One region of the Glutamicibacter sp. NPDC087344 genome, then DNA from elsewhere that is predicted to be linked to it. Evidence: riboswitches for the same ligand, from Rfam matches in the RefSeq annotation. Region 1 holds a riboswitch; each other region holds the start of a gene.
What was found. A riboswitch is a leader RNA that binds a small molecule or an ion and turns the genes downstream of it on or off. The one in region 1 is predicted to bind S-adenosylmethionine.
Positions count from the first base shown of each region.

Region 1 (3,343 bases):
CGCCAAGTTTTTCTCGAATTCAATCCGCGAAGCGCTGTTGCTGGAGCAATCCAACGGCGGCATTGTGGTGTTGCCAGGAGCCGCGGGTACGGTTCAGGAGATTTTTCAGGATGCCTGCGAGAACTACTACGCCACCGGTGCGCGGGTGGTTCCGCTGGTTTTGGTCGGTCGGGAGTACTGGACCCGGACGTTGCCCGTATGGCCGCTGCTTCAAGCGTTGGCCGCCGAGCGGGCCATGGAGCCGAAGATTGCCTTGGTTGATTCGGTGGATGAGGCAGTGCAGTTCCTTGGCACCATGCGCTCCCTGCGGCGGCGCACCCGCTTCTGAAACGAGCACGGCCACCGCCTGAAACTTCAGGTGATGGCCGTGCAGGGTAGGTGCTACCGGGGCGTTCGTTTTAGGCCAGGCTGGTGCCGAACAGCAGGCCCAGGCAGTAGGTCACCGCCGCGGCTCCCCAGCCAATGGCCAGTTGGCGCAGGCCGCGTTTCATGGGGGAAGCGCCGGAAAGCAGACCGACCACACCGCCGGTTGTCATCAGCGCCGCGCCAACCAGCAAAACCGAGGTGGCGACGGCCGCCAGGCCGGTCATCCCGAAAATGTAGGGAAGGATCGGGATGATGGCGCCGGAGGCAAACAAACAGAACGACGTTGCCGCCGCACCGGTAGCCGAGCCCAGCTCCTCATGCTCGTTCTCAAATTCTTCGGCCCGAGCCTCTGGGTTCAGTGAGAATGATGGGTTGCAGTCGCAGGTGAACAGGCCCATGCGCTCGGCGGCACGATGCTCGGCGTCTTCGTCATTCATGCCGCGGGCCTTGTAGATCAGGACCAGTTCGTTGGCATCAAGGTCGAGGTCCGGGGCGGCGGTGAGAGTGACCTGGGTGGGACGCGAGGCGGTGAGCAGCTCACGCTGGGAGCGGACGGAGACATATTCGCCGGCCGCCATGGACAAGGCCCCCGCGAGCAGGCCGGCGATCCCGGAAAAGAGCACCATTCCGGAGGCGACACCGGTCGCACCGATACCCATGACCAGCGCCAGATTGGATACCAGGCCGTCGTTGGCGCCGAATACCGCGGCACGGAAATTTCCGGAGAGCTGGGCCCGGCCGGCGGTTGCCAGGGCCCGGACAACTTCTTCGTGGACTTGTTCGTCGGCGGCCATCTGCGGCGAAGCGTCGGCGTCGCTGCTGTAGGGAGTGTTGCTTTCGGCACGTTGCGCCAGTGCGAGCACAAAAACCGAGCCGAAATGCAGCGCGAGGAATCGCAGGATGCTCCGGCGCAACGAAGGGCGTACCGGGCGGGCATGTTCGCCGAGTTTGTTGCGCCAGTACTCTTCGTGGCGTTCTTCGGCGGCGGCCAAACCCAAAAGGATCTGCTTTTCCTGTCCTGATTTTTTCTGGGCTAGCGCCCGGTAGATGGCACCTTCGGCGACCTCGTCAGCGACGTATTTACGCCAGCGGTGGATTTGTGCGGAGGTGGGCTGAGTCGTGGGGTTATCTGGCATCACGAGGATGACTCTCCTACGGCATAGGATTTCTTGCTGAAATCCGCGGTTTTGTTCAGCCTCTCACTTTAGCCAGCGCTAAGGACGCGGGGAATTTGGCAAGCCTAAAAGCAACCGGCTTGCCGGCTGGCAGCCCGGCGGATGCGACGAGAATGATCAGCTCTCCGGTCTCGAGGTCGAAAACCGGTCGGTGAGCAGACCGCGTGATCAACCGCTCTAGCTGGGCGGGATCTGAAATGTAGCGGGTGTACCAGCGACCCTGTACCTTCAACTGCACCTGACCGGTTTGCAGGTCAATGATTGGAAGGACGGAAAATGCCATAAGACAACAACTCTCACGCAGCTCTTGCCCGTGCATCGGTTGGTGCCCGGACCGCTTCTTCATCCGAACCACCCATGAACCTGGGGTTGGTGCGCGGCCAGTCGGAGCTTGGCGCCGCGTCTCGTGAAGCAACAGTGTTGATGTTACCGCCACAATGTTAAGTCGTGAAGTTTCATTCCGTAGTGTGACCGCATATCCCGCGCGACCCTACGCCGCGTGCCACAAACTACGCTCCGTCGCGCTTTTGCTCGGCGGTCTGTTGCAACCGGGATTGTTGCTCTTCCCACTGGTCCGTGGTGTAGTCGGGCAGATTGAGGGCTTCGGGACGCAGCCCGACCTTTCCATCCAGCAGTTCCCGGACAATATCCAGGTGTCCGGCATGGCGTGAGGTTTCCGCAATCATATGCACCAGCAGGTGTTCGAGGGTGGTGTGCCGGTGTTTCACCCACCACGGAACTTCTGCGGGGCTGCTGAGGTCACGTTCGTCGAAACCGGCCTCGGCGAAGCTGATTGCTGATCGGTAGAGGTCGAGGACCTGGGCGACCGAGAAATCGGCCGGAGGGATAAAATCCGCCTGCGGGTCATCGATCTCCAAGAGCTGCTGAACGTAGGGGGCGTCAACCTGCCGGTTGAGGCATAAACCGAAATAGCCGTACTCGGTGATTGCCAGATGGTGCACCACACCGAGGATGTGAGTTCCGGTGGGGGTCATTGGCTGGCGTGCAAGTTCCTCGCTGAGCTGCTCGCTTTTAAAGATCACTGCCTGCCGGGCGTCATTGAGGTATTCGCGCAGCCGGGCTGCGGTGCTGTTGGGGGTCGAGTCCATGGCTTGAGTCTAGATGCGGTGCGCGGGCAACGGAATCACATAGCGTGAATCAACGGCAGAAATGGACTTCAACCACAGGCTTTGTCACATTCTTCCGGCCAGGTGTGACGGAAGTTGCGTATTGGTAAACTGAGCTCGCAGGGTCATCCTGTCCTCAGAATTTGAGTTGTTTCTACCCGGCAGCAAGAGAATAGGTTCAGGTTTCCCACGGATGAAAGCTTTGCCCGTTGAGCCTTCAGGGTCGTCGATAAATATTGGTGCACGGCTTCGTGGCGTCCGCCAGCAACAACGAATGACCATCGACCAGGTTGCCGAGCTTTCGGGTTTGACCAAGGGTTTTCTCTCTCGGGTGGAGCGTGATCTGACCAGCCCGTCGGTTTCCACGCTGCTCAAGCTCTGCGAGGTGCTGGGTATCGAGGTAGGCACCTTGTTTGAGGTGCCGGATACGACCTTGGTGCGTTTGGCGGAGGCTCCACGGATCTCCTTGGGCGGCTCGGGAATCACCGAACAGCTGGTAACCCCGCGGGGCGAGAAACGTGTTCAGGTGATTCGTGCCGAAGTAGAGCCTCACGGTATCGGCGAGGCAGAACTGTATTCGGTTGATTGCGAGCTGGAGGTGTTGCATGTGGCCTCCGGGGTTTTCACCTTGGTCCTGCCAGAGCAGCGCATCGAGCTTGCGGCGGGGGACACCAT
Region 1 is NZ_JBIUXY010000010.1:42,802-46,144, forward strand. It holds gene ACIOWL_RS16680 (LOG family protein) at 1-328, shown strand, start outside; gene ACIOWL_RS16685 (VIT1/CCC1 transporter family protein) at 399-1,502, opposite strand; gene ACIOWL_RS16690 (hypothetical protein) at 1,558-1,824, opposite strand; SAM riboswitch class IV at 1,840-1,953, opposite strand; gene ACIOWL_RS16695 (DinB family protein) at 2,051-2,650, opposite strand; gene ACIOWL_RS16700 (helix-turn-helix domain-containing protein) at 2,862-3,343, shown strand, end outside.

Region 2 (3,343 bases), on a different contig from region 1:
GATTTCACGCTGCGGGTTCGTTGGCTGGTTCTCACTCATGGTGGTGCCCCTTATTCGTAGTTCTGCGGTAGAAGTTTGTTGGGTGTGCCGTGACGGCTAGATGGTGTAGGCCTGGGATGGGCCGCCGAGTTCGCCGGTGACCGAAAGCCGCTGGGGCTGAACCCCGTTGATCTCATAGTCGCCCACGATGCGGGCCTTGTAGATGGCAGGGTTGTGGGTGGCGATGGTGCGGGCGTTGCGCCAGTGCCGGTCCATATTGCAGCTGCTGCGTGTGGAGGAGGCGCCCAAACCGTCAAAAAGTTTGCTGGTGGCGCCGATGACCAGCGGCTGCACAATCGTCTGCGCCCGGTTGGCGGCGAGTTCACACACCGCAAAACGCTCTTCGGCGTTCAGGTGCGTATCATTCAACGCCGATTCGACCTCCAGGACGGCGCCGATGACCACCGAATCCGCGGCGAACACCTCCGCGGAGACCTCCCCCACCAACTGCAAGACCTGCGGTTCGCGGTGCACCGGAACACCGGTGCCGGTGCTGAAGCTGCGGGTGCGCGACTGGACGGAGCTGCGCATATCGTTCAGCGCCGCCCGGCCGATGCCTGCCTGCACCGCCATGAGGACCAGCTGGAAAATTGCGGCTTCGGGATCATTGGGGTTTTCAGGCATGAAGCTGTCCACCGGAACCTGGTGGAATTCGGTGGTTCCGGTGCCGGTCAGTCCCTGGCCGAACCCATCCCAGTCGTCCAGGATCTTGACCCCGCTGTGCTGCGTTGAAACGACGGCGATCTGCCGCCCCGGGCGTTCGGGGTGGGCCACCGCGACGGTGGTCCAGTCCGCGAAGATGGTTCCGGTGCAGTAGAACTTTTCACCGTTGACTACCCAGCGGCCGTCCACCTGGCTTGCCTTGGTGTTCAGGGCGCCCAGCGCATTTCCGCCCTTTTCGGTGTAGGCGTTGCCGACAATCTGCCCCGCCGCAATGCGGGCGAACCACTTGGCTTGCAGTTCCGGGTCTTCCAAACGCAGCACGTCTTCAACAAATGCGATGTGCGCCCGCCAGAGCTGCCCCACGTGGGAGTCGGCCTCGGAAAGTTCAATCAGCAGGCGAAAAACGTCGCTGAGCCGGGCGCCGTGGCCGCCTTCCGAGACCGGCAGCCGCAATGCGCCGAATCGGTCTCGGTTAAGCAGTCCAACCTGTTCAAAGGGCAGGATGCGATTGCTGTCCCGATCCTTGGCCCCGGAGGCGATGTGCGCGAATACCGGGCGGAAGATTGCTGCCAGACGCTCGTAGTCCTCGTCGGCTCCCGGACCCGGCGTCACCTTCAGCAATTGACGGGTCGGGCGTTCCTCGGTGAACTGATCCAGCTCCAGAGCATTACCGGCCCCCGGCGTGCTCAGCGCGTTAAAGTCCACCTCAAAATCGTTTTGGGGTGCGCCAAAAGACATACAAAAGTCCTCGATTCTTTCCATCGATCCTGGCGGTAGCACCGTCCCTAGGGTGGGTGGTTGCTGCGGCGTCGTCGAGCCAGATCTCTCGGCCGCTCTGGATGGGTCGTAATCATTTGTAGCCGTAATATTCGGGCTAATCCAAGCCCCGAAGTCATATTTCGTCGCGGAAAAGACCCAAACTCTCCAGCCCGGCTAACGCCCATAGCGACAAACCGCCGAAGATGAGCCACACGTGAGGCGAAAAAATCGATCAAACCAGCATTCAATGAAATAAATAACGAAATTTCTCACAGTTTTCGCCGGTTGATCGAAGAATTTTCATGTTACGCAAGATTTGCATCAAAATCGTTCGAATGCGTGTAATAGATACGTAACCATCCCGAGCGGCCGAGAGATCTGGCTCTATGACGCCGCAGCAACCACCGTTGGATTCACGGATTCACGGCCGGTGCTACCGCCAGGACCGATGGAGATGATCATGGCTACTGCCTATGCCTTGCCTCAGCAAACGGCTACCACCGGAACATCCAGCGCGCTGTCCGTTGACTTCCACAATGTCTCGCGCACCTTCACCACCAAGAAGGAACAGCGTCTGGTGCTCAGCGAGGTCAACCTGCACATCGAGGCAGGACAGGTTGTGGCAATCCTCGGCGCCAGCGGCTGCGGCAAGTCAACACTGCTGCGTTCGGTCTCCGGCCTGGACCATCCCACGGGTGGCGCGGTGCTCACCGGGTCCCGCGAGGTCAACGGAATCAACGAGCTGTGCGCGGTGGCCTTCCAGGAGCCGCGCCTGCTTCCCTGGCGTTCGGTTCGCGAAAACATTGCGCTGGGCCTGGCACCGAAAACCGCCAAACACGATGGTGCCGAACTGATCAACCAGCTGCTGGAACTCACCGGGCTGACCCAGGCCGCGGACCTGCGGCCACGCGAAATTTCCGGTGGTATGGCGCAGCGAGTTTCACTGGCCCGGGCCTTGGCCCGCCGCCCCGGGGTGCTGCTGCTGGATGAACCCTTCGGAGCGCTGGATGCACTGACCCGGCTGAAAATGCAAGATCTGCTGCTGTCCATCCATGCATCGTTGCCCACCACCGTGCTGATGGTGACCCACGATGTCGACGAGGCGCTGACCCTCGCGGACCGCGTGATTGTCCTAGGACGACCCGAGGGACAACAGGGCGCCACGGTGATCGAGGATCTGAAATTGGCGGCCTCCCACCCACGCAGCCACAGCGATGAAAAGTTCATCGCGCACCGTGCGCACCTGCTCGGGTTGCTGGGTGTAGATCCCACCAACCATTAATCCGGGCGTTCGCCCCGCACTGACTCTTTTTGCACGGTTGTGTTCGCACAACCGCTACACTCGCACGCACAAATCAAGGAATTATTGATGTTCGCACACCGTTTCACCCGCCGCTCAGCCCTCACCTTGACCGCCCTGGCAGTTGGCGCCCTGGCCCTGACCGGTTGCGCCGGCGAGAACGCCGCCGCAGACGGCAAAACACTGTCCATCGACTTCGCCACCTACAACCCGCTGAGCCTGGTACTCAAGGAAAAGGGCTGGCTGGATGAAGCCGCCAAGGAACAGGGCGTCAGCATCGAATGGATCCAGTCCGCCGGCTCCAACAAGGCCAACGAAGCACTGCGTGCGGATGCCGTCCAGATCGGTTCCACCGCCGGCTCGGCGGCGCTGCTGGCTCGCTCAAACGGCTCCCCCATCAAAACCATCGCCCTGTACTCCCAGCCCGAGTGGGCTGCGCTGGTGGTCAATGAGGATTCCGATATCACCGGCCCGGCAGACCTGAAGGGCAAGTCGGTCGCCGCGACCAAGGGCACCGACCCCTACTTCTTCCTGCTGCAGGCCTTGGAAGAGGCCGGGCTGAGCGAAAAGGACATCACGCTG
Region 2 is NZ_JBIUXY010000005.1:367,358-370,700, forward strand. It holds gene ACIOWL_RS11730 (LLM class flavin-dependent oxidoreductase) at 1-39, opposite strand, end outside; gene ACIOWL_RS11735 (acyl-CoA dehydrogenase family protein) at 97-1,440, opposite strand; SAM riboswitch class I at 1,458-1,548, opposite strand; SAM riboswitch class I at 1,815-1,916, shown strand; gene ACIOWL_RS11740 (ABC transporter ATP-binding protein) at 1,922-2,743, shown strand; gene ACIOWL_RS11745 (aliphatic sulfonate ABC transporter substrate-binding protein) at 2,831-3,343, shown strand, end outside.
Region 2: another riboswitch for S-adenosylmethionine. It lies ahead of ACIOWL_RS11740 (ABC transporter ATP-binding protein); the one in region 1 lies ahead of ACIOWL_RS16690 (hypothetical protein).

Region 3 (3,343 bases), on a different contig from region 1:
TTTCGAGGACCGCTATTCTCCCGAATCGGTGGTGTGGGATCTGGCGATGTCCCTGTCGATTAATCCCAGCGAGCAGTGCCTGAACACCTTGGAGCCAGAAGACGGCTCGACCGCTTCGGAACAGGTATATCCCTCGGCGCAGGATTCGATGTGGGAGCAGGCCAATCTGATGTATCAATGGTGGACAACCAAGGCAGACCGCGAATTTTTCGATTCGGACCAAGGCGAGAGTCTAGCTGCCCTGCTGGCACTGGATGAGCAGTCCCAACGTGCGTGGGTGCAGCGGGCGGCCGAGGGCATCAAATCCTGCCACGTGGTTGAACTGCCCGGGATCTAGGATCAGGATTCAGCGGCGGCAAGGGAAAAACCAAAGGTAGGTGGGGACGCCATTGTCCCCGCCTACCTTGGTGCTAGTGCATTTTCCGGTCCTACAGCACTACCAGGCCCTTGGCCGTAGCGAAGGTTACCGAAAGGATCCCCGGAGTTCCGTTGGGGGCCTGGTACTTGGTGGTGACCGGGCCCAGATTCACATTCTCGGGCTGGCCCAACCATTCGAGCACACGGTCGCGGGACCCGGCAATGCTGATCTCGCTAATTTCACCGGTTGGTTCCAGAGCTCGTGAGGGGTGCAGCTCTTCGGTTCCGTCATCCCAGCGCAGCAGGTAGGGGACCTGCGGGTCTGCGATCAGGCCCTTGATTCCAATCTGCTGCCAGGTGAGTTCGCGGCCGTCGGGGAACTTGCGATTCCCCGGAACAGCCTTGCGCCCCAGGCGTTCCTCCGCGCCGCTGAGGTCGTCCAATGAGACACACCAACCCATCCAACCGCCGCCCAGTTCGGAGCGGGCGCGCACGGCCTGGCCGAAAGGCGCCTTGAGGCTGGCTGGATGATTGAGCACCTCGACGACTTCAAGGTACTGGTTGTGCTTGAGTGGGAAAATTACATTGCGAGTTCCAAATCGTGGATGCACGCCTCCCTTGACGAATTCCAAGCCCAGAGACTCTGCAATTCTTTCAGCGGTTGGCAAGAGCCCATCTGGGCCGCATGCGTACGTAACGTGATCTAGCCTCATCATGTGCCAATCATGACAATATTGTGATCCCAGTCTCCACTTAGGTGATCCTAAGAATTATTCGCTCATCGAATTCTGTGCGACGGGTGGGGTATCTGCTGTGAATATGACCGATTGAGTCTCCAAAGCCCGCGTCAACTTGTCAAAATATTCGATTTTCAGGCACACTTGAGGCAGGTCATGAGTCCCAGTAACAAGCCCCGGCTTACTGGGCGGCAACCCTCCAACCGCGGTGGGGTGCCCCGGGTGAAGACCTGGCCCTTGAGTCATTCGGCTTAAAGGACAAGCGCGGGTTACCCCTCTGGCAAAACCTCATCGAGGTTCTGCTTGGTGGAGTGTCAGTGGTGTACCCCCATAGTTACAGAACTTTTGGAGGCTGCCATGAGCAACAACTGGTCGTTTGAAACCCGTCAGATCCATGCGGGCCAGAGCCCTGATCCGGTCACCGGGGCACGTGCCCTGCCGATTTTCCAGACCACATCATTTGTGTTCCCTACCGCTGAAAGCGCGGCCGCGCGGTTTGCCCTGCAGGAATTGGAACCGATCTACACCCGCATCGGCAACCCGACCACCGAGGCCGTGGAAAACCGCATTGCCGACCTTGAAGGTGGGGTGGGAGCGTTGCTGCTGTCCTCCGGGCAAGCGGCGACCACCTTCGCGATCTTGAACATCGCCGAGGCCGGCGACCACCTGGTTGCCAGCCCGAGCTTGTACGGTGGAACGCAGAATCTGCTGAAGCACACCCTGAAGAAGCTGGGAGTCGAGGTCACCTTCGTTGCCGACCCGGATAACCTGCAAGAGTGGCGTGACGCGGTCAAGCCGAACACCAAGGCATTCTTCGGAGAGACCATCTCCAACCCCCGCCAGGACGTCCTGGACATCGAGGGGATCTCCGCCATCGCCCATGAGGTTGGCGTGCCGTTGCTGGTGGACAGCACCCTGGCGACCCCGTACCTGATCCGCCCCATCGAGTGGGGTGCGGATATCGTGATCCATTCGGCCACCAAGTTCCTCGGCGGCCATGGCAACGCGATTGCCGGTGTCATTGTTGACTCGGGCAACTTCGACTTCGCCAAGGACCCAGAACGTTTCCCAAGCTTCAACACCCCGGATGAGTCCTACAACGGTTTGGTATTCGCCCGCGACCTAGGTGTTAACGGCATCCTGGGAGCGAACCTGGCTTACATTCTTAAGGCTCGGGTGCAGTTGCTCCGCGACCTTGGCTCCGCGCCGGCTCCGTTCAACGCATTCCTGATTGCCCAGGGGCTGGAAACCCTCTCGCTGCGTATCGAACGCCACGTGGAAAACGCCACCAAGGTGGCGAACTGGTTGGAAGCTCGTGCGGACGTGGAAACGGTCGCCTACGCAGGTCTGGAATCTTCGCCGTGGTTTGAGCGTGGCCGCAAGTACGGACCTCGCGGCGCCGGCTCGGTGCTGGCCTTCGAACTGCCTGGTGGGGTAGAAGCAGGAAAGGCGTTTGTCGACGCGCTGCAGCTGCACTCCCATGTGGCGAACCTGGGTGATGTCCGATCCTTGGTGATCCACCCGGCCTCCACCACCCACGCGCAGCTCTCCGAAGAGGAACGCCAGGCCGCCGGTGTGCGCCCGGGTCTGGTTCGACTCAGTGTTGGACTGGAAAACATCAACGATATTTTGGCTGATCTTGAGCTTGGTTTCCAGGCTGTGGCAGCACTCGAAGGCAAGGAATTGCAGGAATCCCGCTAGGTATGGCATCCATTGTGACTACAGAAGATACCCTCCACACCGAAGAACTCACCCACGGAACACATGGCATTTTGCGTCATGCGTCCGTGGGGGAGTACTCCTTTGAATTTGGCGGTTATCTGCCGCAAGTGACCCTGGCCTATGAAACCTGGGGCACCCTGAACGCCGACGGCAGCAACGCGGTACTCGTGATGCATGCCCTGACCGGAGACGCCCACGTCTCCCAGGGGGATTCGCAGACCGCCGGCTGGTGGGAAGATTTTGTTGGTCCCGGTCGCACTGTGGACACCAACCGATTTTATGTGGTCTCCATCAACATGGTTGGTGGTTGCAATGGATCCACGGGGCCTGCCTCGCTAGATGAGGATGGAGTTGCGTGGGGATCACGGTTCCCCTTTGTCACCATCAAGGATTCGGTGCGCCTTGAGCAACGACTGGCCACACAGCTAGGTGTTACTCGTTGGCACACCGTGCTCGGTGGATCGATGGGCGGGGCGCGTGCCCTGGAGTATGCGGTGGAGTTCCCGCAGCAGGTGGCGAACCTGGTG
Region 3 is NZ_JBIUXY010000003.1:245,721-249,063, forward strand. It holds gene ACIOWL_RS06405 (hypothetical protein) at 1-337, shown strand, start outside; gene ACIOWL_RS06410 (VOC family protein) at 429-1,073, opposite strand; SAM riboswitch class IV at 1,247-1,365, shown strand; gene ACIOWL_RS06415 (bifunctional o-acetylhomoserine/o-acetylserine sulfhydrylase) at 1,452-2,795, shown strand; gene ACIOWL_RS06420 (homoserine O-acetyltransferase) at 2,798-3,343, shown strand, end outside.
Region 3: another riboswitch for S-adenosylmethionine. It lies ahead of ACIOWL_RS06415 (bifunctional o-acetylhomoserine/o-acetylserine sulfhydrylase); the one in region 1 lies ahead of ACIOWL_RS16690 (hypothetical protein).

Region 4 (3,343 bases), on a different contig from region 1:
GACTTACCTACCGCGGGTCGGGCCGCGATGATGATCATCTGGCCGCCCTTCAGGCCCTGGGTCAGCTCATCGAATTCGTAGAAGCCGGTGGGAACACCGGTGATGCCATCGCCCGCGTTGGCGGCGTTCTCGATTTCATCAACGGTGCCTTCGATAATTTCGGACAGGCGGACGTAGTCTTCGCTGCTGCGGGTTTCAGCAACCTTGTAGACCTCGGCCTGCGCCTCATTTACGATGGCGTCAACCTCGCCGTCGGGAGAATAACCCATCTGGACAATGCGCGTCCCAGCGTCAACAAGCCGTCGCAGCACAGCGCGTTCGCGCACGATCTCGGCATAGTACCCAGCGTTTGCAGCGGTCGGCACCTGCTGGATGAGGTTGTGCAGGTAGGCTGCGCCGCCAACGCGCGAGATCTCGCTGCGTTTGGTCAACAGGTCGGCCACCGTCACGGCATCTGCGGGTTCACCACGACCATAAAGGTCGATCACTGCTTCATAGATTGCCTCGTGGGCCGGGCGATAGAAGTCGGTGCCGCGAAGTACCTCGACGACATCGGCGATCGCGTCCTTGGAGAGCATCATGCCGCCAAGAACAGACATTTCCGCTTCGATGTCCTGCGGCGGCTTGCGCCCCGCATCTGATTCGCGCTCTTCGTAGATCGGCTCTGCACTCATTACAGACACTTCCATCCCCTATGTACCCGCTGGGAAACCATTCATGCCACCACGGCAACTGCCTATCATGTCAGCACCAACCGACAGTTAGACCCAATGCTCTTGTGGATAGTCGTTCCCAGTGCCAACACTAGGTGGGTTATTAACAGAGGTAAACCCTGATATCCACAGATTATGTGGATAATCCACCCTCACCTGTGGATTCGCCTGTTCACTACATGGGGACAACCCTGTGGATTACCCCACTTAATAATCAACAAGTAGTCTTTGACTAGTGCGTTTACCTTTGCACAGTTGTGGATAGCAAGTTAATTTTTTCCACTCCCCGCGGGCCTAAAACTGGTTATCAACAGTCAAATTCCCGTATTCATGGTACTTTTTGGGAGTTATCAACCCTCATCAACAGGCTATCCACAAGACTGTGGACAAAATTGTGGATAGACCTTGTGTCATCATTACGCTACAAACCGGCCGCGGTGAAGACCCGAGCCCTCACAGGACTGATTCCCGAACGGCAATTAAAACGCTGCGGCACGAAGGGGGTCCCTTCGTGCCGCAGCGTTGAGTTGGTTCAGTTATACGAGTTCGGGCACTGGCAATGAGTGAAATCGTGAATCGTGGAAAATCTGCGGAGAGTGTTTTGCGACGTCATGACCATGGACTTCGAGGAAAACGACCCAGTGGTCTCCGGCTTCGACTTCGTTGTAGATTGAGGTTTCCAGCCACAGGGTGGATTCTTCGATAAAGAGCGCGCCCTCTTCGGTGTCGCGAGTTGCCACACCGGCAAAACGGTCGCCGTGCTTGGAGGCGATCTGGACGCAGACACCGTCATTGCGTTCACTGAGCACCGAAACACCAATGCGCCCCGCCTGGCGAAGCTTCGGCCAGGTGTTGGAAGTCTTCTGCACCGCAAACATCACCAGTGCTGGTTCGAGCGAAACTCCAACGGTGAATGAGGAAGCAATGATGCCGGTTTTTTCGCCGTCAATCACCGCGCAGAGAGCGGCAATACCTGATGGGTGCTGAGCGAAAACCTTGCGCAAGGTCAGTGGGTCAAGATCCTGGTTTAATGACATGGCTCGATTCCTTCGGGTCGTGCCCACCGAACGCTGGCCCGGGAATCGTGCGGAATTTCTCCTACACAAAACCGATGCCGGCGCACTCGATGTGCGGTATTTGTGCCACGCAGTCTTGCGCGGGACCGAATCCTCACCTGGAGCACCCCACTACCGTTGAGAGGGTTGCCGGCCAGCAAGCCAGGGCTTATAGCTGACGCTCTTGATTCTGGTTAGAACAATATTGGTGATTACGCCGAACGGTCAAATATTTCGCTTCTTAAATCTCAATACTCAAGGATTCATTCGACTTGCCAGGGAGCCATGGTGTCACAATCGTTCAATTATTCGTTAGCCCTTTGAATTAGCTGATGTTCGTGTTGGGGTTTCAGCCCTGTTTCCATTTGCCGATAGCCGGCCGCCCGATCCGGCCGACCACCACGCACCGACTGGAAACTGACTGGACCGGCATTTACAACCGCTTGGTCCAGGACAAGGGTGGCTCGGCGCGCAAACCAAGCGCCCTTGTCCTGGACCAGCCGACCAGCCAAAGACTCGGCCCGCCCGGTCGCGGTGTGTTATCAGGCGGGCCGCAGCCCTCTCAGACGCGTCTTGCGCGTCAGAGCGTATGAAAGCTTTCGGCGAGCGCGTAGACCGGGGTTTCCAGCCCCTCATAGCGGGCCTTGAGCTGGATTCCCAAGTACTTGGAGTAGTGGCGGGACTGGTGCAGGTTGCCGCCGTGGAACCACAGATTCTTGACCCGGGTCGGTTTCCACATGTTGCGCAGCTCCCCTTCCCACGGCCCGGGGTCCTTGGTGGTTCCCGAGCCCAGTCCCCAGCATTTGCCTACCTCGTCGGCGACTTCCTGGGAGATGAGTTTGGCCGCCCAACCGTTCATGGACCCGTAGCCGGTCGCGTAAACCACCGCGTCGGCAGCCAGTTCGGTGCCGTCGGCCAACACCACGGAATGCTCGGTGAGGTGCGAGACCTCGCCCTTGGCCAGCGCGATGGACCCGTCGGCTACCAGTTCCGAGGCTCCAATGTTGATGTAGTATCCCGAACCGCGGCGCAGGTATTTCAGGAACAAGCCCGAATCATCGTCGCCGAAGTCCAGGTCGAATCCCGCGTCGGTGAGCGACTGGTAGAACTGTTCGTCGTCCTTCCGGATCTGGGCGAAGGCTGGTTTGTGGAACTCGGGCAGTACTTTGTAGGGGATCGAGGCAAAGATCAGGTCGGCGGTGTTGTGGTCGATCCCGTTGGCCAGCGCCTCCTCCGAGTACAGCGGGCCCAGCACGGTTTTCATCAGTGATTCAGAACGGACAATGTGGGTGCTGGAACGCTGGACCATCACCGGTTTGGCGCCGTTGTGCACCAGATCGGCGCAGATGTCGTGGGCTGAATTGTTTGCCCCGATCACCACCACATTCTTGCCGCGATAGGCTTCGCCTCCTGGGTGGGTCGAGGAGTGGTTCTGCTCCCCGGCGAAGATCTCCTGACCCGGGTAGCTGGGGAGATTGGGGATTCCGGACATCCCGGTCGCCATCACCAGGTGGGTGGGGCGCAGGGTCATCGGTTCGCCCTCGCGGGTCACCTCAACGATCCAGCCTTCTGATT
Region 4 is NZ_JBIUXY010000018.1:38,121-41,463, forward strand. It holds gene dnaB (replicative DNA helicase) at 1-674, opposite strand, end outside; gene ACIOWL_RS20500 (flavin reductase family protein) at 1,250-1,750, opposite strand; SAM riboswitch class IV at 1,842-1,958, opposite strand; gene ACIOWL_RS20505 (NAD(P)-binding domain-containing protein) at 2,349-3,343, opposite strand, start outside.
Region 4: another riboswitch for S-adenosylmethionine. It lies ahead of ACIOWL_RS20500 (flavin reductase family protein); the one in region 1 lies ahead of ACIOWL_RS16690 (hypothetical protein).